Regions from separate parts of the Streptomyces sp. NPDC092045 genome, predicted to be linked through region 1. Evidence: riboswitches for the same ligand, from Rfam matches in the RefSeq annotation. Region 1 holds a riboswitch; each other region holds the start of a gene.

Region 1 (6,635 bases):
CCGCTCGTCCGTCGTCTCCGGCACGCCGCTCATCGTGTGTCCTCCACCCGTTCCTCCTCCACCCGGGCGACCAGCACCGCGGTGTCGTCGTCGCCCACGGCCCGGAAGGCGGTCGCGCGGGCGATCAGCCCGGCGGCGTCGCTCCCGTCTCCGCAGCTCTCCCGGACCGCATCGGGCAGTACGTCCTCGAACATCGTCCCGTCCGCCGAGCGGGCCTCCGACAGGCCGTCGGTGAACATCACCAGCGCGTCGCCCGGCTCCAGCGCGGTCTTCCCCGGCTCGTACAGGGCGTCCGGCACCACTCCCAGCAGCATCCCGGACGCCCGGACCTCCTCGACCCGCCCGTCCGCGCGGCGGATCAGCGGACGCGGATGCCCGGCCGAGGCGGCCTCGACGGCGTATCCGTCGCCGTCCGGGGTGAGCACGCCGACGAACGCGGTGACGAACCGCGCGGCCTGCTGGCCGGTCAGCACGCTGTTGAGACGGCTCAGCGCCTCGCCCGGCGGCGCCTTGTCCTCCAGCAGGACGCGCAGGGTGTGCCGGGCCAGGCCGGCCAGGGCCGCGGCCTCGGCGCCCCGGCCGCACACGTCCCCGACGAAGAGGGCCAGCGCGCCGTCCCGGCGCACCACGGCGTCGTAGAAGTCGCCGCCCACCTCCAGGGAGTCGTCGGCCACCTCGTAGGCGGCGGTCAGCCCGACGCCGGGCCAGTCGGGGAGCGAGCCCGGCAGCAGGTGCCGCTGGAGCTGCTCGGTGTTGCGGCGGCGCTGCTCGTAGGCGGTGGTGGTGTCGATGGCCAGCGCCGCCCGGCCGGCCAGGTCGTCGAGGACCCGCAGGTCGACGATCTCCCGCTCGGGACGGTGGTAGACGAACGTCAGCGTGCCGAGGAACTTCCCGCGCGCCCGCAGCGGGCTGATGCTCACGGCCCGCACGGCCCGGCCCGGTCCCTCGCCGTGCGGCCCGAACGCGGACGTCTCCAGGGCCTCGCCCGTGAGCAGGGTGCCGTGCGGCAGGTCCGCCGCGGCCCGCAGGGCCCCGTCCAGCCACGGGTCGTCCGAGGCCACTCCGTGCAGCCAGGGCTGCACGGCCGCCGCCACGTGCACGGTGGCCACCGGGGACAGCAGGTCGCCCGGCCGGCGCAGGTGCACCACGCAGGCCTCCGCCACCGCCGGGACGGCGAGCCGGGCGACGCGCTCCAGCGTCTCCCGCGCGTCGAGGCTGGCGTCCATCTGGAGGGACGCCTCGGCGAGGAACGCCTCCTCCACCCGGCGGCGCTCCGCGGCCCTGTGTTCGAGGACCCGCCGGTTGCCGGCCACCAGGACCTCGCTCAGCTGGAGCAGCCGCGTCGGCAGGACGGGATCGGCCTCCTCGCGCCCGCCCAGCCCCAGCGAGAAGGACGCCCAGTCGTCGCCCCCGAGCGAGAAGCGGGCCTCCAGGGCCCGGCGCGCGCCCGCCTCGGCCAGCAGGGCCCCCTCGGGTGCGAACCCCTCGTCGTCCGTCGTGAGGTCGTGCTCGTACAGGTGCACCGGCGCGCGGTTCCCGGCGTCCTCCCCGCCTCCGGCGGGCGGCCGGCCCGGCCCGGTCCGCACGCTGCCGGGAAGAGGGGTCGTGGTGGCCACCGCGGTGGCGCCGTCGGCCGTCAGCCGCCGCACGTACCGCAGGCTGCCGCCGTCCCAGCGGCTTCCCGTCACGGCGACGACGCCCCGCTCCGCCAGCATCAGGGAGTAGACGTGCCGGGCCATGTCCGTGATGTCCTGGGCGTCCTGGGCGGCCAGCCACATGCGGTGCAGGCCGGCGGACCAGGCCTCCGGGTCCGTACCGGTCGCGCCCTCGACTCGCCTCACGCTCTCCTCGATCATGTCGGCTGTACTGGCCGGAACTCTCGCCCCGCCGCCCCGGGGACCGGATGGCGGAAGTCTCCGGGCGGGCCGCACGTCCCAGCGTACGTGGCCGCCGCCGGTCCGCGGAGGCGGTGGCACGGCCGGTGCCCGGACCGCCGGGCCCGGGGACTCGGCCGGCGATGCCGCCGAGCTCCGCGTCGGCGGGCAGGACGCGCACCGGCTTGCGGCGGACGAACTCCCGCATGCCGAGCGCGGACGGCTCGCGTCCGTAACCGGAGCGCTCGATGCCGCCGAAGGGCAGGTCGGGCCGGGTGGAGGCCGGGTGGTTGACCCACACCATGCCGGTCTCCATCCGCTCGGCGACCCGGCGTCCGCGCTCCGCGTCGGCGCAGAAGACGGAGCCGCCGAGACCGTACTGGCCGTCGTCGGCGAGGGCGATCGCCTCGTCCTCGTCGGCCACCCGGTGGATCACGGCGGCGCGGCCGAGACTTCCTCCGCGTAGGCCCGCATCCCGGACTTGACGCCGGTGAGGACGGTCGGCTCGACGAAGGCACCCGGGCGGTCGATCCGGTGGCCGCCGGTGACCAGCTCGGCCCCCTGGTCCACCGTCTCGCGGATCTGCTCGACCGGGCCGGCGGCGGCCTGCTCCGACGAGAGCGGGCCGGGCGTGGTCGCCTCGTCCGCCGGGTCGCCGGACACCAGCGCCTCGAACGCGCGGCGCATCCCCGCGACGAAGTCGTCGTAGACCCCGTCGGGGACGATGAACCGCTTCGACGCCACGCAGCTCCGCCCGGAGGAACGCCCCGCGCCGGCCGGGCACCGGGCCACGGGCGGTCGGCGGGGTCCGGGTCCGACACTCGTGGGCGAGGAGACCGCCGCCCCGGCCGTGCGCGCGCACGGCCGGGGCGGCGGCCCGCCCGGTCAGGACGGGCCGGGCAGCGGTGTGTCGAGGACCGGGACGGGGCGCGGGGTGCCGTCGGCGTCGACGGCGACGAAGGTCAGGAAGGCGGTGGCCACCTCGGTGGCGGGGCCGGTGCTGTTCCAGCGCTCGGAGGTCACCCGGACCCCGACGGTCATCGACGTCCGCCCGGCCCGTTCGAGCCCGGCCTCGACGCTCAGCAGGTCTCCGGCCCGCACGGGGGCGAGGAAGGTCATCCGGTCGACGGAGGCGGTGACGGCCGGGCCGTCGGCGTGCCGCCCGGCGGCGGCGGCCGCGGCGTCGTCGATGAGCTTCATCATCACGCCGCCGTGGATGGTGCCGTAGAGGTTGGTGTCGTGCTCGCTCATGATGTGGGCGAGGACGACCCGGGAGTCCTCCGGCGTCTTGGCGGGACGGGCGGTGGGAACGGGACCGGTGACGGTGGGATCTGCCACGTCAACTCTCCTTCGCGAGTCGCGGCGGGGCTGTTCCGCGCGCACGGGGTGTGGGCGCGCGGGCAGCGGGCAGGTCTTCGGACTCGCGGGCACGCCCTCCGGACTGGTCCGGCGGACACCTAGTGGCCGTCGCTTCCCAGCCCCTTCCCGGGGCCAGTGCGTATGACGGCGGTCGTTCCCGCTCACCGCTGCGGGGCAGTCCCGGATTCCCACCGGGTTCCCTCTTACGACGCGTCCCGCCCGGCGGACGGGGGCGAACCAGCTGCCCGACCAGCCTACGCCGCGCTCCGACGGGGCCGTTCCACGCGTCGCCGCCTGCCGGGACCGCGGTGCCCGGCGGCCCTCCGGAGCCCGCTCCGCACGGGTTCGGCCGTGCGATCGACGCAGACGGCGGACGCGGCCCGGGAGATCCCCGATCCGGACGCCTGGCGGAAGACCCTGCGGGGCGCCCGGGGAGCGCTGTGGCCCCGGGCGCCCGTGCTTCCTCGCGGCCGGCCCGGAGACCGGGGAACGCGCCGCGCGCGAGGTCGCCGAAAGCCTGTCGCGCCCCGAGCCCCGGGGCCCACGGGGCGAGGGGTCCGGCTGCCGCGTCCGGCCGGGCCGCCGCCACGACCGCGAAGGGCGTACGGAGCGTCAGCCGCCGTCGGCCGCACTCCGGTTCACGGCCCGCGCGCTCGCGCGGACGTGGCCGGATCACGGTCCGGGACCGGGTGGACATCACCCGGCGCTGAAACGCGGACGGCGCCGACGTCTCTCCTCCCGCCCCGTTCCGTACTCCTCGCGGCCCGGTTCCTCCCGGGGCCCGGCGGCCGGGGCCGGGCACCCCTAGGACGAGGCGGGCCGCCGAGGGGAGCGGAGTACGAGCAGGGTGATCTCGCTGGGGGCGAAGACGCGGAAGGGCGGGCCCTAGAAACCGGTGCCGCGGCTGGTGTAGAGCAGGGTGCGCGCGCCGTGGCGGCTGAGACCGGCGACGGCCGGCTGGTCGAGGCGGACCAGGTGGTGGAAGGGCCAGATCTGGCCGCCGTGGGTGTGGCCGGAGAGCTGGAGGTCGACACCCGCAGCCGCCGCCCGGTCGACGAACTTGGGCTGGTGGGCGAGGAGGAGGACGGGCAGGTCGGGGTCGGCGCCCCGGAGGGCTCCGTCGAGGTGGGCGCGGTGGCCCGCCAGGCCGGAGGACTCGGCGGTGACGTCGTCGACGCCCGCGACCACGAGGGTGTCGCCGCCGCGTTCGAGCAGCAGGTGGCGGTTGCGCAGCGCCTCCCAGCCCAGCTCGCCCATCAGGTCGACCCAGCCCTGGGCCTCGCTGTAGTACTCGTGGTTGCCGGTCACGTAGACCAGGGCCCGGGTCGCCCGCACCGTGCCCAGCGGGGCGGCCTGGGCGCGGCGCCGGTCGGCCGTGCCGTCCGCGATGTCGCCGGTGTGGCAGACCAGGTCGGCCTCCAGGGCGTTCACCGTCTCGCAGACCCGTGCCGACCAGCGGGCCCGGTCGAGCGGGCCGTAGTGGGTGTCGGTGATCAGGACGACCCGGGTGCCGTCCAGACCGGCTCCCAGGCGGGGGAGTTCCACGTCGAGCCGGCGCACGCGCGGCACCCGCCGGGCCTCGGCGTACCCCCGGGCGAGCAGGGCGGCGGTCGTGCCGAGGACGGCCCAGGTGACGACGCGCGCCCGGTCCTGGCCGTCGCCGGCACCGGCCACGGCCAGGGCGGCCCGCAGCAGCACGCCGAGCAGGACGGACCAGGTGAACAGGACCCAGACGCCGCCCAGCAGCACGTCGCCGACGATCGCCGCCCGGTCCCGCTGACGCCGGCCGTGACCGCGCGTCATCGCGAGCGGCATGCCGACCAGGCCGAGGGCGAACAGCGCGGTGCCGACCGCCGCGACGGGGAAGGGCCAGTGCTGACCGGTGTGCAGGAGCACCCAGCACGGCACGGCCCACAGCAGGACGGGCGCGATCAGGGGGACGTACCGCATCAGGCGTCGCAGCCGGCTCCGCGGCGCCTCCCGCGCCTCGCCGTCGGCGGATCGGGTGTCGCTTGTCTCGGTCACGCTCGCCCTCCTGAGGGTCCGTCCGGCGGATCGGGTACGGGGCCGGGGCGACGGCCGCGGCACGGTCGCCGTACCGGCCGTCCGCCCGGGGCCCGGCGTGATCCGCCGTCCGCACCCCGATCCCGCTCCGGCCCGGCCGCCGGAGCCTTCCGGAGAACCCATTGTCCGCCGCCGCGGGGGAGGACCGTCCTCCGGGTGCCGGCCCGGCCGGTGAGCGAGCGGCGCCGGAACCGGACGAAGTGCGTTGTCGGACCCCCGCCGTACGCTCGGCCCATGAGCGTCTCCCTCTACTACCGGGTCCGCCGGACCGAGCCCCTGACCGGCGCGGAGTCGGCCGCGACCGAGCGGATCACGGCCGCCCACCACGCCTCCTTCCCCTACGGGGACGAGGAGGCCCTGTACTTCTGGCCCGTCGGCGACGATCCCCGGGAGGTCCTGGCGGGCTCCACCAGGATGCCCTCCGACCCCGGACGCTGCCTTCCGGTGATCGCCCACGTCCTCGACTCCCTCACCGAGCTGCGCCGCGCCCTCCCCGGCACCGACTGGCACGTCCACCTGGACGACCTGGACGTCCCCTGGGACGAGGCGGAGGGCTACGCGCTGCCGGGCATGCGGGACCCGGAGCTCCGGACGGACCCGGAAGGCCCCTGAGGGGAGGAGCCGGTCCTCCGGCCCCGGGGCCGGGGAGCCCGGTACCGCGGTCCTTCCGTGCCGGAAGCCGCCCCGAAGCCGCCGCCGAACAGCCGCCGGAACTGCCGCCGGGGGGAGCGGGGGCGTCCTACCGTCCTCGTACACCCCCTTTCCACGAGGGCACATCCAGGAGGTTTCGTCATGACGCACCCGGGTCGTTCCGCCGCCGGCGGTGCCGCGGCGGCCGCCGCCGCGGCCGCGCTCCTTCTCGGCGGATCGGGCACGGCGGCCGCGCAGCCGTCATCGTCCGAGCCGCAGCGGATCAGCTCGCCGCAGCTGCGGGCGCACCTCACCGAGGCCGTCGCGCAGGAGCGCCTCGCCGCCGCCTGTCTCCCGGCCTGCGCCGGCCAGATCGTGTAGCGGACGCGACGGACCGACGAGGAGGTGGAGATGAGCACCGCGGACCGTTCCGGGAAGAGCGGGGCCTGGTGCCCGAGCGGCAGACCCGACGCGCCGGAGGCGGTGGTGCTGGGCGTCCGTTCCGGGCGGGGCGGGGAGGTCGTGTACCTCGCCGACCCCGTGCCGGCCCGGGACGTCCTCCCGGTCGTCCCGAAGGACGTCGAGCCGACCCGGGTCCTGCGCTTCGCGTCGCACTGCGTCAGCGACTGCCTGCACCGCAGGGGCAACGACTGCACCCTGGTGGAGCGGGTGGCGGCCACGCCGGCGGACGAGGACCGGAACGTGCCG
Region 2 (6,635 bases), on a different contig from region 1:
CCATGGACAAGACGGTCGCGATCAACTTCCAGCTGCTCGGCGGCATCTGGATCCTCCAGACCTTCCCGGCCCTGGTGGGCGGCCTGTTCACCCGCTGGTTCCACCGCTGGGCGCTGCTCGCGGGCTGGGCCGTCGGCATGGTCTACGGCACGGTCGCCGCCTACGGCGTCGCCAGCCCGACCCAGAAGCACTTCGGCGGCTCCTCCGCCGAGATCCCGGGCATCGGCGAGATCGGCTACATCGGCCTCACCGCCTTCGTCCTCAACGTCGTGGTCACCGTGGTCCTCACCTTCGTCCTCAAGGCCCTCAAGGCCCCCGAGGGCGTCGACGAGACCTCTCCGTCGGACTACACGGCCGACGCCGGCGACCCCGGCGTCCGGGTCGAGATGGAGAAGGCCACCACGCCCACCCACTGACACCGGCAGCGCCGAAAGGGCCCGGGACCTCCACCAGGAGGCCCCGGGCCCCGGCGCGTCCCCGGTGTGCACACTTCCCCCATGGACTTCACGATCAGGGCGGTACGGCCCGAGGAGTACGAGGTGCTCGGCGAACTGACCGGGCGCACCTATCTGGACGACGGACTGCTGAAGTACGGTGCCGAGGACTCCTACCTGGCCGTGCTGCGGGACACGGAGCGGCGGGCCCGCGAGAGCGAGGTCCTCGTCGCGGAGGACACCGGGGACGCGGCGGGGCGGATCGTCGGCGGGGTGACCTTCGCCCGGGGCGGCACCCCGTGGGCCGACATCGCGGTGGCCGGCGAGGCCGAGTTCCGGATGCTCGCGGTCGCCCGGGAGGCCCGCGGCCGGGGCGTCGGGGAGGCCCTCGTACGGGCCTGTGTCGACCGGGCGCGGGCCCTCCCGGGGTGCGCCCGGATCGTGCTCTCGACGGGCGCGGAGATGATCGCGGCGCACCGGATCTACGAGCGGACGGGCTTCGTCCGCACCCCGCACCGGGACTGGGAGCCCTCCCCCGATCACTCTCTGCGCACCTACTCCCTGGAGTTCTGAGCCCAAGTCCCTTCCAGGGGGCGACACAACATGTGGGGGGTGCCATGAGCGGCGCCCCCCACATGTATGCTCGTCCTCGCTGTCGACGCAGGGGAATCCGGCGCGAATCCGGAACTGTCCCGCAACGGTGTGCTTCGTGCGGTTTCGTCCGGGGTGAGTCCGAACACCTGCCGACAGCGCACCCGGTCCTTCCGTTCCGGGTGCCACAGACGTCCGGGCCTCGCGGAGTGGGCCGGTGGACGCGGCGCGTCACGCCTGGACGCCCGCCCGTCCGCCCTCCCCCGCCGAGGCCCCGAGCCGAGCGAGGGAGAGCCCCCACGTGACCATCGCGCCCGCCGATCCGGCTTCGGCCGAGGCTTCCGCGGTCGAGAGCGACGGCCCCGGGACCGTACTGCTGCGGACCCTGACCGACCTCACCGCCGATCTCCCCGACACCGACCCCGGCAGGGTCGCCGCCGCCGCGCTCCGCGGCCGCAGCTCCGCCGCGGACGAGGCGGAGCTGCGCGAGCTGGCCACCGAGGCGGCCGCCGGCCTGATCGCCGAGGACCCGGCGTACTCCCGGCTCGCCGCCCGGCTCCTCACCGTCACCATCGCGGACGAGGCCGCCTCCCAGGGCTCGGTCGACTTCTCCTCCTCGGTCGCCGTCGGCCACCGCGAGGGCCTGATCGCCGACCGCACCGCCGAGTTCGTCGCGCTGCACGCCGACCGCCTCGACGCCACGATCGACCGCGCCGGCGACGACCGCTTCGGCTACTTCGGCCTGCGCACCCTCTACTCGCGCTACCTGCTGCGCCACCCGATCACCCGCAAGGTGATCGAGACCCCGCAGCACTTCATGCTGCGCGTCGCCTGCGGCCTGGCCGAGGACGAGAGCGTCCGCGCGCTCGACGAAGTGGCCGCGCTGTACCGCCTGATGAGCCGGCTGGACTACCTGCCGTCCTCCCCCACGCTCTTCAACTCCGGCACCCGCCACCCGCAGATGTCCTCCTGCTACCTCCTGGACTCCCCGCAGGACGAGCTGGACTCCATCTACGACCGCTACCACCAGGTCGCGCGCCTCTCGAAGCACGCGGGTGGCATCGGCCTCTCGTACTCCCGCATCCGCGCCCGCGGTTCGCTGATCCGGGGCACCAACGGGCACTCCAACGGCATCGTGCCGTTCCTGAAGACCCTGGACGCCTCCGTCGCCGCCGTGAACCAGGGCGGCCGCCGCAAGGGCGCCGCCGCCGTCTACCTGGAGACCTGGCACGCGGACATCGAGGAGTTCCTGGAGCTCCGCGACAACACGGGCGAGGACCAGCGCCGCACGCACAACCTGAACCTGGCGCACTGGATCCCGGACGAGTTCATGCGCCGCGTGAACGCCGACGCCGAGTGGTCGCTGTTCTCCCCCTCGGACGTGCCCGAGCTCGTCGACCTGTGGGGCGAGGAGTTCGACGCCGCCTACCGCAGGGCCGAGGCGGCCGGCCTGGCCCGCAAGACGATGCCGGCCCGCGACCTGTACGGCCGGATGATGCGGACCCTGGCCCAGACCGGCAACGGCTGGATGACCTTCAAGGACGCCTCGAACCGGACGGCCAACCAGACCGCCGAGCCCGGCCACACCGTCCACTCCTCCAACCTCTGCACGGAGATCCTGGAGGTCACGGACGACGGCGAGACCGCGGTCTGCAACCTGGGCTCGGTCAACCTCGGCGCGTTCGTGTCCGGTTCGGACATCGACTGGGAGCGCCTGGACGCGACCGTCCGCACGGCCGTCACCTTCCTCGACCGGGTCGTCGACATCAACTTCTACCCGACCGAGCAGGCGGGCCGCTCCAACTCCCGCTGGCGTCCGGTCGGCCTGGGCGCCATGGGCCTCCAGGACGTCTTCTTCCAGCTGAAGCTGCCCTTCGACTCCCCCGAGGCGCGGGCGCTCTCCACCCGGATCGCCGAGCGGATCATGCTCGCCGCGTACGAGGCCTCCGCCGACCTCGCCGAGCGCAACGGCCCGCTCCCCGCCTGGGAGAAGACCCGCGCCGCCCGGGGCGTGCTGCACCCCGACCACTACGACGTGGAGCTGAACTGGCCGGAGCGCTGGACGGCGCTGCGCGAGCGGATCGCCGCCGTCGGCATGCGCAACAGCCTCCTCCTCGCCATCGCGCCGACCGCGACGATCGCCTCGATCGCCGGCGTGTACGAGTGCATCGAGCCGCAGGTCTCCAACCTGTTCAAGCGCGAGACGCTGTCGGGCGAGTTCCTCCAGGTCAACTCGTACCTGGTCGACGAGCTGAAGAGGCTCGGCGTCTGGGACGCGCAGACCCGCGAGGCGCTGCGCGACGCCAACGGCTCGGTGCAGGGCTTCACCTGGGTCCCGGCCGAGGTGCGCGAGCTGTACCGCACGGCCTGGGAGATCCCGCAGCGCGGCCTGATCGACATGGCCGCCGCCCGCACCCCGTTCCTGGACCAGTCGCAGTCGCTGAACCTGTTCCTGGAGACGCCCACCATCGGCAAGCTGTCGTCGATGTACGCGTACGCCTGGAAGCAGGGCCTCAAGACGACGTACTACCTGCGCTCCCGCCCGGCCACCCGGATCGCCCGCGCCGCCCAGGCGTCGACGGCCGCCGCCGCGCCGATCCCCGTCCAGCAGGTCGCCGACCCCGACGCGGTCGCCTGCTCCCTGGAAAACCCCGAGTCCTGCGAGGCCTGCCAGTAATGAGCTCCACCGAACAGAAGAACCTGCTCGACCCGGGCTTCGAACTCACCCTCCGTCCCATGCGCTACCCGGACTTCTACGAGCGCTACCGGGACGCGATCAAGAACACCTGGACCGTCGAGGAGGTCGACCTCCACTCGGACGTCGCCGACCTCGCCAAGCTGACCCCGGCCGAGCAGCACATGATCGGCCGTCTGGTCGCGTTCTTCGCGACGGGCGACTCGATCGTCTCGAACAACCTGGTCCTGACGCTGTACAAGCACATCAACTCCCCCGAGGCGCGGCTCTACCTGAGCCGGCAGCTCTTCGAGGAGGCCGTGCACGTCCAGTTCTACCTGACGCTGCTCGACACCTACCTGCCCGACCCGGACGACCGCGCCGCCGCGTTCGACGCGGTCGAGGAGATCCCCTCCATCCGCGAGAAGGCGCAGTTCTGCTTCAAGTGGATGGACTCGGTCGAGAAGATCGAGCGCCTGGAGACGGCCGCCGACCGCCGCCGCTTCCTGCTCAACCTGATCTGCTTCGCCGCGTGCATCGAGGGCCTGTTCTTCTACGGCGCCTTCGCGTACGTGTACTGGTTCCGGTCCCGGGGCCTGCTGCACGGTCTGGCGACCGGCACCAACTGGGTCTTCCGCGACGAGACGATGCACATGAACTTCGCCTTCGAGGTCGTGGACACCGTCCGCAAGGAGGAGCCGGAGCTCTTCGACGACGCGCTCCAGCAGCAGGTCACGGACATGCTGAAGGAGGCCGTGGAGGCGGAGCTCCAGTTCGGCCGCGACCTGTGCGGCGACGGCCTGCCGGGCATGAACACCGAGTCGATGCGCGAGTACCTCCAGTGCGTCGCCGACCAGCGCCTCCAGCGCCTCGGCTTCGCCCCGGTGTACGGCTCGGAGAACCCGTTCTCCTTCATGGAGCTCCAGGGCGTCCAGGAACTGACCAACTTCTTCGAGCGCCGCCCGTCCGCCTACCAGGTGGCGGTCGAGGGCTCGGTGGACCTGGACGAGGACTTCTGAGCACGTAAGGGAAAGGGCCCCGCACTCTCCGGAGTGCGGGGCCCTTCGCCGTATGCCCCGCTCCGGCGGATCCGGCACCCGTATCGTGCGGGCACCACCACGTGCGCGAGGCGGGACGCGGCAACGGATGACATCGGGGGGTGCCGTGGCGGTTCGACCGGGGCCTGCTGTCCGGCGCGCGGGTGGATCTGGCCTCTCAGGTCCTGGTCGACTTCGAGAAAGGCACGGAGCGATGACGCCAGGCTCTGGCACGGACGATCGCATGCGGACGCGCCTCCGGGCGGGCGGTGCGGCCCTGGTGGTCGTCGCCGTGGGACTCGGAGCCCGTTCCACGGGGTCCGGGATCGTCGCCGAGCACGCGGGAGACGCGCTTTACACGGTGCTGGTCATGACCCTCGTGGTGCTCCTCGCACCCCGCGTCGAGGCAGGGGCGGCGGCAGGGACCGCGCTCGGGTTCAGCTGCGCCGTGGAGCTGTTCCAGCTGAGCGGCGTCCCGGCGGAGCTGGCCGCGCACAGCACGCTCGCGCGGCTCGTGTTCGGCACGTCGTTCAACGCGCCGGACCTGTTCTGGTACGCGGTCGGCGCGGTGTTCGGCTGGGCCGTCCACCGCGCCGTACGGGCACGAAGAGGCGCGGATCAGTCGTTCGGGACCGTCTCGTAGCGCGGGGTGCCCTCCTCCATCTGGCGCAGGGCGTCCTTGCGGTCCCGCTTGGAGAGGCGGTCGATGTAGAGGCGGCCGTAGAGGTGGTCCGTCTCGTGCTGGAGGCAGCGGGCGAAGTAGCCGGTGCCGCGCACCTTGATCGGGTTGCCCTGCGGGTCGCGGCCGTGGACCTCGGCGTAGTCCGGGCGGGCCAGCTCGGCGTAGGCGGTCGGCACGGAGAGGCAGCCCTCGTTGGACTCGTCCAGGACGCGGCGGTCCGCCGGCAGCTCCTGGAGCACCGGGTTGATCACGACGCCGGTGTGGCGGACGCCCTCGTCGTCCGGGCAGTCGTAGACGAAGACCTTGAGGTCCACGCCGATCTGGTTCGCGGCCAGGCCCACGCCCTCGGCGGCCTTCTGGCTGGCGAACATGTCGTCGATCAGCGCCGCGAGCTCGTCGTCGAACGCGGTGACGTCCTTGCACTCCTTGTGCAGCACCGGGTTGCCGACGACCGTGATCGGGCGGGCCTTGCCGCGCTCGCGGTGGGCGAGCTCGCGCGCCTCGCAGTCCTCCGTGTCCACGACGAAACCGTCGTTGATCTGCGTCTGCTCGTCCGTCTCCTGCTGCGCCATGTCCGGCCGCGCCTTCCTGAAAACCCGATTCCGTCGGAGGACAGCCTACGGGGAAGGGGCGGGCCGCTCAGCAGACCTCTTCGAGATCCCGCCACTCGCGGCTGTCCGGGCTGTCCGCCACCCAGCCGTCGAGGAGTCCGCGCACGAGCCCGGCCGGGGCCGCGATGCCGCACTCCCGCTCCGGCACCCACAGCTCGCCGGGCGAGCGGTGGCCGAGCGGCCCGGGGTGCCCCGGCTCGCTGTGGTCGTGGGGGTCGGAGTGCTCGCCCTCGCCCTCGGCGCTCGGCATCGTCGACTCGGAGCAGGCGCGGCAGAGCAGCCGCACGGAGGACGACCAGTCCTCGGCGGCGAAGCCCGCCTCGGCGGCGAGCTGCTCCAGGGCGTCCCGGTCGGCCTCGGTCGCGGCCTCCAGGAGGACCACCCAGGTGGGGACGGGCGAGGGGGCCCACAGCTCGATCTCGTCGAAGACCGGGTAGGAGGGCCCGGCGGTGGTGGTGCGCTCGCCGTTCGGCACGCCGTCGTGGAGGACGACCTCGCCCCAGCGGCGCCCGGAGGACGGCAGCGGGATGGAGAGCACCTCTATCCGTGCCGGGTCGAGCCGGCGGCCCCACACGACCTCGGCCTCGCCCTCGGGCGAGAGCCGGA
Region 3 (6,635 bases), 490 kb from region 1:
CAGGTCGTTGACCCAGATGTTGCGCCCGTCGACCACACCGGCGACGAGGCGCTTGCCGGGCAGGCCGCCGACGGCGGCGAGGCCCTCCAGGTTGGCCGCCGCCGGACCGGTGAAGTCGAGCGCGAGGCCCTCGACCGGCGCCTTCGCCAGGACGGGCAGGGCGTCGCCGAGCCGGTCGAAGTACGAGGCGACGAGGAGCCGGGGCCGGTCGCTGGGCGCGCCGAGGTCGCGGTAGGCGCGCGCGGCGGCGTTCAGGTCGGCCGGGGTCCGGTCCTGGACGAGCGCGGGCTCGTCGAGCTGCACCCACTCGGCGCCGGCCGCGCGCAGGTCCGCGAGGACCTCCGCGTACACCGGCAGGAGCCGGTCGAGCAGGGTCAGCGGGTCGAAGTCGGCGGGCACGCCCGGCGCGGGCTTGGCGAGCAGCAGGTAGGTGACGGGGCCCACGAGCACGGGCCGGGCGGCGAGGCCCAGGGCCAGCGCCTCCGCCAGCTCCGCGACCTGCTTGGCCGAGTCGGCCGTGAAGACCGTGTCGGGCCCCAGCTCCGGCACCAGGTAGTGGTAGTTCGTGTCGAACCACTTCGTCATCTCCAGCGGGGCGACGTCCTGCGTGCCGCGCGCCATGGCGAAGTAGCCGTCCAGGGCGTCGGCCGCGACGGCCTCGCGGTGGCGAGCGGGGATCGCGCCCACCATGACGGTGGTGTCCAGGACGTGGTCGTAGTACGAGAAGTCGCCGGTCGGCACCTCGTGGACGCCGGCCCCGGCGAGCTGCCGCCAGTTGGTCCGGCGCAGTTCGGCGGCGGTGGACCGGAGGGCGTCGGCGGTGACGCGGCCCTTCCAGTAGCCCTCGATCGCCTTCTTCAGCTCCCGGTCCCGGCCCTGGCGCGGGTAGCCGTACACGGTGGCCCGTGCTGCCGCGGCTGCGGACTTCGTGGTCACGGAGATCTCCTTCGCGAGATGAATCCCTGAGGTCCCGGGGACGGGGAGAGGGCGCGAAGGGGCGACGGACCGGACGGTACGCGTGCGCGGCGGGCACGGTCGTCCGTCGGGTGTGTGCGCCGACCCGCCCTCGAGGTCACCGGGATGTCCGCGCGCGGAGTCGTCCGCGTGCGGGCAACGGGCAGGTCTTCGGACTCGCGGGCACGCCCTCCGGACTGGTCCGGCGGACACCTAGTGGCCGTCGCTTCCCAGCCCCTTCCCGGGGCCAGTGCGTATGACGGCGGTCGTTCCCGCTCACCGCTGCGGGGCAGTCCCGGATTCCCACCGGGTTCCCTCTTACGACGCGTCCCGCCTGGCGGACGGGGGCGAACCAGCTGCCCGGTCAGACTACGGGGTCGACCGCCGGAGCGGGGGAGCGCATCTCGCCATTCGGGCAGGGGAGAGGGACGCGCGAGTGAGGATCGAGCAAGCGGGGCCGCTCGCGCGGGCCGGCCGTCCGGGCGTCTCCGCCCGGTCGTAGACGTGGAACCCCCGGCCGCTCCTCCGGCCGAGCAGCCCCGCCTCCACCCTCCGCAGGAGCAGCGGCGGGGCGCGTACAGGGGTTCCTTGGACTCCTCGTACAGCGAGCGCGCGATGGAGGCGACCGCGTCGAGCCCGGTGAGGCCCGCGAGCCGCGGCATCGCGGACAGCGGGTACGGGACGAGCAGGGCGTTGACGACGAAGCCGGCCCGGTCGTGGGAGCCGATCGCGGTCTTGCCCGGGGTGCGGGCCGCGAAGTCGGTCACCGCGGCCGTCGCCGCCGAGGTGTGGAGGATCGTGTGGAGGGGGAGGCGGAGGCCCTGCCGCACCGGACCGGATACTGTCCGGACGATCTCGAAACGGCGGCGGGGGCACGATGGACTGGGCGATGCTGCTGGGCGGGATGGCCGCGGGGCTGCTGATCTCCGTGGTGACCGCGCCGGCCGGGGTCTCGGGAGCGGTGTTCCTGCTCCCGGTCCAGCTCAGCGTCTTCGCCGTGCCGAACCCCTCCGTCACGCCGACGAACCTGCTGTACAACGTCGTCGCGGGACCCGGCGCCCTCTGGCGCCACAGCAGGACCGGCGCCCTGCGCGGCCCGCTCACCCGCCGCCTGGTGGCGGGCACGCTCCCCGGGGTGGTGGTCGGCGCGGTCGTCCGCGTCTTCGCCCTCCCGGGCCCCACCGTCTTCCGCCTCCTCATCGCCGCGCTGCTGCTGCCCCTCGGCACATGGCTGTGCGTCCGCACCCTGCGCCCCGCCCGCGAGCGCCCCGCCGCCGAACCCTCGCCCCGCACCGTCACCGGACTCGCCCTGGCGGTCGGGGTGGTGGGCGGCATCTACGGCATCGGCGGCGGCTCCCTCCTCGGCCCGATCCTGGCGGGCCGGGGCGTCCCCGTCGCCCGCGTGGCCCCGGCGGCCCTCGCCGCCACCTTCACGACCTCGGTCGTCGGAGCCGTCACCTTCGCCCTGCTCTCCCTCACCACCACCGAGGCCGCCGCCCCCGACTGGACCCTCGGCCTCGCCTGCGGCCTCGGCGGCCTGATCGGCGGCTACCTCGGCGCCCGCCTCCAACCCCACCTCCCGGAAACCGCCCTCCGCCTCCTCCTGGGCACCCTGGCGACGACCCTGGGAGCGCTGTACGCGGTCCAGGCCCTGTTGTGAGGGGCCCGGCCGCCCCTACGGCAACACCCCCGCCCCCCGCGCCGCCACCACCGCCTCCATCCGCGTGCGCGCCCCCAGCTTCCGCATCGCCGAGCGCAGGTAGCCCTTCACCGTCTCCGGGCGCAGGCCCAGGCGGGTCGCCGCCACGGCGTTCGTCGCGCCCGAGGCGATCGCCGCCAGGACGTCCGTCTCGCGCGGGGTGAGGGTCACCCCGGGGAGGGGGGCGGGGGAGCCCGAGGCGGTCTCCAGGCGGCCGCAGACCGCGAGGAGGCGTTCCCGCAGCTCCGGGTCCGTGACCCTCGGCGCCAGTTCGCGCAGTTCTCCGTACGCCCGGCGGACCTCCTCCCAGGAGGGCCCGGGCGGGGGCGGGGCCAGGAGTTCCCGGACCTCGTCCCGTACCGCCAACGCCTGTTCCACGTCGCGGGCCGCCGCGACCGCCGCGTCGAAGACCCGCTCGCCGACCGGCAGCGCGTCGCGCAGCGCCCCGTACAGCACGCCCCGCACCCTCCGGCGCACGACGACCGGCACCGCGATCACCGACCGCAGCCCCTCCGCCGACACCGGGCCGTCGTACTCGTGCGTGATGTGCCGCGCCGAGGGGTAGTCCGTCACCGCGCACGGCCGGCCGAGCGCCAGGCACTTCCCGCCCAGGCCGGAGCCCGCCGAGATCGCGAGCCCGCGCAGGGCCGGCGTCACCGCGCCGTTCAGCTCGTCGATCCGCAGCCCCCGGGTCTCGTGCATCAGCCCCCCGAAGACCACCGGGAGCCCGGTGGCGCGGCGCAGCCTCAGCAGCGCGCCGCGCAGCTCCACCGACGATCCGACGTGCTCGCGCACCGCGCTCTCCTTCGTGGCCGCCGACCCCGTCAGCCCTTGACGTCCGCCGGTTCACCCCCGAACGGGGGTGGTGAGACCCGGGTCACTGATTACACGATGTCCGGGACCGGTCCCGCAACGAGGAGGACACATGACGGCAACCAGCGCGACCGAGGAGTTCCGGGCCGCCCGGGACTTCCTCCTGGAGCACCGGGAGGACTACGCGGCGGCCTACGAGGGCTTCGCGTGGCCCCGGCCCGAGCGGTTCAACTGGGCGCTCGAATGGTTCGACGTCGTCGCGGAGGGCAACGACCGCACCGCCCTGCACATCGTCGAGGAGGACGGCTCCGCGACGAAGGTGTCCTTCGCGGAGATGTCCGCCCGCTCGAACCGGGTCGCCAACCGGCTGCGCTCCCTGGGCGTGCGCGCCGGCGACCGGATCGTCGTCATGCTGGGCAACCAGGTCGAGCTGTGGGAGACCGTCCTCGCCGCGATGAAGCTGCGGGCCGTCGTCATCCCCGCCACCCCGCTGCTCGGCCCCGCCGACCTGCGCGACCGCGTCGACCGCGGTCGCGCCCGCCACGTCCTGGTCCGCGCCGAGGACACCGCCAAGTTCGACGACGTCCCCGGCGACTACACCCGGATCGCGGTCGGCGACGGCGGGGCGGGCTGGCTGGAGTACGGGCTCGCCGACCGCGAGTCCGCCGACTTCGAGCCGGACGGCGACACGCTCGCCGACGACACCCTGATGCTGTACTTCACCTCCGGCACGACCGCCCGCCCCAAACTGGTCGAGCACACCCACACCTCGTACCCGGTCGGGCACCTCGCCACCATGTACTGGATCGGGCTCAGGCCCGGCGACACGCACCTCAACATCTCCTCGCCCGGCTGGGCCAAGCACGCCTGGTCCAACCTCTTCGCCCCGTGGAACGCCGAGGCGACCGTCTTCATCCACAACTACACCCGCTTCGACCCGGCCCGCCTCATGGAGGAGATGGAGCGGCACGGGATCACCAGCTTCTGCGCCCCGCCGACCGTCTGGCGGATGCTGATCCAGGCCGACCTGGGGCAGCTCAAGACCCCGCCGCGCGAGGTCGTCGCCGCCGGCGAACCGCTCAACCCCGAGGTCATCGAGGCCGTCCGGCGCGCCTGGGGCACCACCGTCCGGGACGGCTTCGGCCAGACCGAGACCGCCGTCCAGGTCTCCAACAGCCCCGGTCAGCGGCTCAAGGAGGGCTCCATGGGCCGTCCGAGCCCCGGCTACCGGGTCACCCTGGTCGACCCGGTCAGCGGCCGCCCGGACGTCGACGAGGGCGAGATCTGCCTCGACCTGTCCGCCCGCCCGGTGGGCCTGATGACCGGCTACCACGGCGACCCGGAGCGCACGGCGGAGGCGATGGCCGGCGGCCACTACCGCACCGGCGACATCGGCGCGCGGGACGCGGACGGGTACATCACCTACATCGGGCGCTCCGACGACGTCTTCAAGGCCTCCGACTACAAGATCAGCCCCTTCGAGCTGGAGAGCGCGCTCCTGGAGCACGAGGCCGTCGCCGAGGCCGCCGTCGTCCCCGCCCCCGACCCGCTGCGGCTCGCCGTCCCCAAGGCGTACGTGGTCCTCGCGGCGGGCTGGGAGCCGGGCCCGGAGACCGCGAAGGTCCTCTTCGCGCACTCGCGCGCGGTCCTCGCCCCGTACAAGCGCGTCCGGCGGATCGAGTTCGCCGACCTGCCCAAGACCGTCTCCGGCAAGATCCGGCGCGTAGAGCTGCGCCGCCTCACCGCCGAGGGCGGCGGCACCGAGTACACGGAAGGGGACCCCTCGTGAGCACGCCGAAGGAACTCTCGTACGCGCACGGCACCTCCACCACCCCGCTCCTCGGCGACACCATCGGCGCCAATCTGGACCGGGTCGTCACCGCCTGGCCCGACCGCGAGGCGCTCGTCGACGTCTCCACCGGACGCCGCTGGACGTACGCGGAGTTCGGCGCGGACGTGGACCGGCTGGCCGGCTCCCTCCTCGGCAGCGGCGTCCGCAAGGGCGACCGGGTCGGCGTCTGGGCCGTGAACTGCCCGGAGTGGGTCCTCGTCCAGTACGCCACCGCCCGCATCGGCGCCGTCATGGTCACCGTCAACCCGGCCTACCGCGCCCACGAGCTGGCGTACGTGCTGAACCAGTCGGGCGTCTCCCTGCTCTTCGCGTCCCTCGCCCACAAGGCGAGCGACTACCGGGCGATGGCCGAGCGGGCGCGGGAGGAGTGCCCGGGGCTGCGGGAGGCCGTGTACTTCGGGGACGCGAGCTGGGACGCGTTCCTCACCCGTACCGCCGGGGAGCTGCGCCCGGAGCCGCTCTCCTGCGACGAGCCCGTCAACATCCAGTACACCTCGGGAACCACGGGCTTCCCCAAGGGGGCCACGCTCTCCCACCACAACATCCTCAACAACGGTTACTTCGTCGGGGAGATGATCGCCTACGACGAGCAGGACAGGGTCTGCATCCCCGTCCCCTTCTACCACTGCTTCGGCATGGTCATGGGCAACCTCGCGGCCACCTCGCACGGCGCCTGCATGGTGATCCCCGCCCCCTCCTTCGACCCCGCCGCCACCCTCCGGGCGGTCCAGGAGGAGCGCTGCACCTCGCTGTACGGGGTGCCGACGATGTTCATCGCGGAGCTGAACCTCCCCGACTTCGCGACGTACGACCTGTCCACCCTCCGCACCGGCATCATGGCGGGCTCGCCGTGCCCGGTGGAGGTGATGAAGCGGGTGGTCGCCGAGATGAACATGGCGGAGGTGTCGATCTGCTACGGCATGACCGAGACCTCGCCCGTCTCCACCCAGACCCGCCGCGACGACGACCTGGAGCGGCGCACCGGCACGGTCGGCCGGGTCATGCCGCACGTCGAGGTGAAGGTCGTCGACCCGTCGAGCGGGCTGACCGTGGAGCGCGGCGCGGCGGGGGAGCTGTGCACCCGCGGCTACGGCGTGATGCTCGGCTACTGGGACGAGCCGGAGAAGACCGCCGAGGCGATCGACCCGGGCCGCTGGATGCACACCGGCGACCTGGCGGTGATGCGCGAGGACGGCTATGTGCAGATCGTCGGCCGCATCAAGGACATGATCATCAGGGGCGGGGAGAACGTCTATCCGCGCGAGATCGAGGAGTTCCTCCACGGGCACGCCAAGATCGCGGACGTCCAGGTGGTCG

The links. Region 1 has a riboswitch for cobalamin ahead of ACIQKA_RS11180 (acyl-CoA thioesterase). Riboswitches for the same ligand answer to the same signal wherever they lie in the genome.
Region 2: linked by a shared signal. The riboswitch ahead of ACIQKA_RS13755 (ribonucleoside-diphosphate reductase subunit alpha) and the one ahead of ACIQKA_RS11180 (acyl-CoA thioesterase) in region 1 are both predicted to bind cobalamin.
Region 3: linked by a shared signal. The riboswitch ahead of metE (5-methyltetrahydropteroyltriglutamate--homocysteine S-methyltransferase) and the one ahead of ACIQKA_RS11180 (acyl-CoA thioesterase) in region 1 are both predicted to bind cobalamin.

The regions. Positions count from the first base shown of each region.
Region 1 covers NZ_JBIVSC010000003.1:225,157-231,791, reverse strand. Annotated here, with positions in the region: gene ACIQKA_RS11200 (response regulator) at 1-33, opposite strand, end outside; gene ACIQKA_RS11195 (PP2C family protein-serine/threonine phosphatase) at 30-1,841, opposite strand; partial or broken gene ACIQKA_RS11190 (aldehyde dehydrogenase family protein) at 2,119-2,298, opposite strand; gene ACIQKA_RS11185 (aldehyde dehydrogenase family protein) at 2,307-2,618, opposite strand; partial or broken gene ACIQKA_RS11180 (acyl-CoA thioesterase) at 2,793-3,125, opposite strand; cobalamin riboswitch at 3,284-3,439, opposite strand; partial or broken gene ACIQKA_RS11175 (metallophosphoesterase) at 4,038-5,258, opposite strand; gene ACIQKA_RS11170 (hypothetical protein) at 5,532-5,909, shown strand; gene ACIQKA_RS11165 (hypothetical protein) at 6,090-6,308, shown strand; gene ACIQKA_RS11160 (hypothetical protein) at 6,339-6,635, shown strand, end outside.
Region 2 covers NZ_JBIVSC010000004.1:58,288-64,922, reverse strand. Annotated here, with positions in the region: gene mctP (monocarboxylate uptake permease MctP) at 1-416, shown strand, start outside; gene ACIQKA_RS13760 (GNAT family N-acetyltransferase) at 498-1,007, shown strand; cobalamin riboswitch at 1,057-1,197, shown strand; gene ACIQKA_RS13755 (ribonucleoside-diphosphate reductase subunit alpha) at 1,327-3,702, shown strand; gene ACIQKA_RS13750 (ribonucleotide-diphosphate reductase subunit beta) at 3,702-4,718, shown strand; gene ACIQKA_RS13745 (DUF2809 domain-containing protein) at 4,981-5,379, shown strand; gene def (peptide deformylase) at 5,355-5,990, opposite strand; gene ACIQKA_RS13735 (hypothetical protein) at 6,058-6,635, opposite strand, start outside.
Region 3 covers NZ_JBIVSC010000003.1:714,190-720,824, reverse strand. Annotated here, with positions in the region: gene metE (5-methyltetrahydropteroyltriglutamate--homocysteine S-methyltransferase) at 1-936, opposite strand, end outside; cobalamin riboswitch at 1,120-1,275, opposite strand; partial or broken gene ACIQKA_RS13425 (3-hydroxyacyl-CoA dehydrogenase family protein) at 1,447-1,754, opposite strand; gene ACIQKA_RS13420 (TSUP family transporter) at 1,832-2,614, shown strand; gene ACIQKA_RS13415 (response regulator transcription factor) at 2,630-3,448, opposite strand; gene ACIQKA_RS13410 (AMP-binding protein) at 3,579-5,255, shown strand; gene ACIQKA_RS13405 (AMP-binding protein) at 5,252-6,635, shown strand, end outside.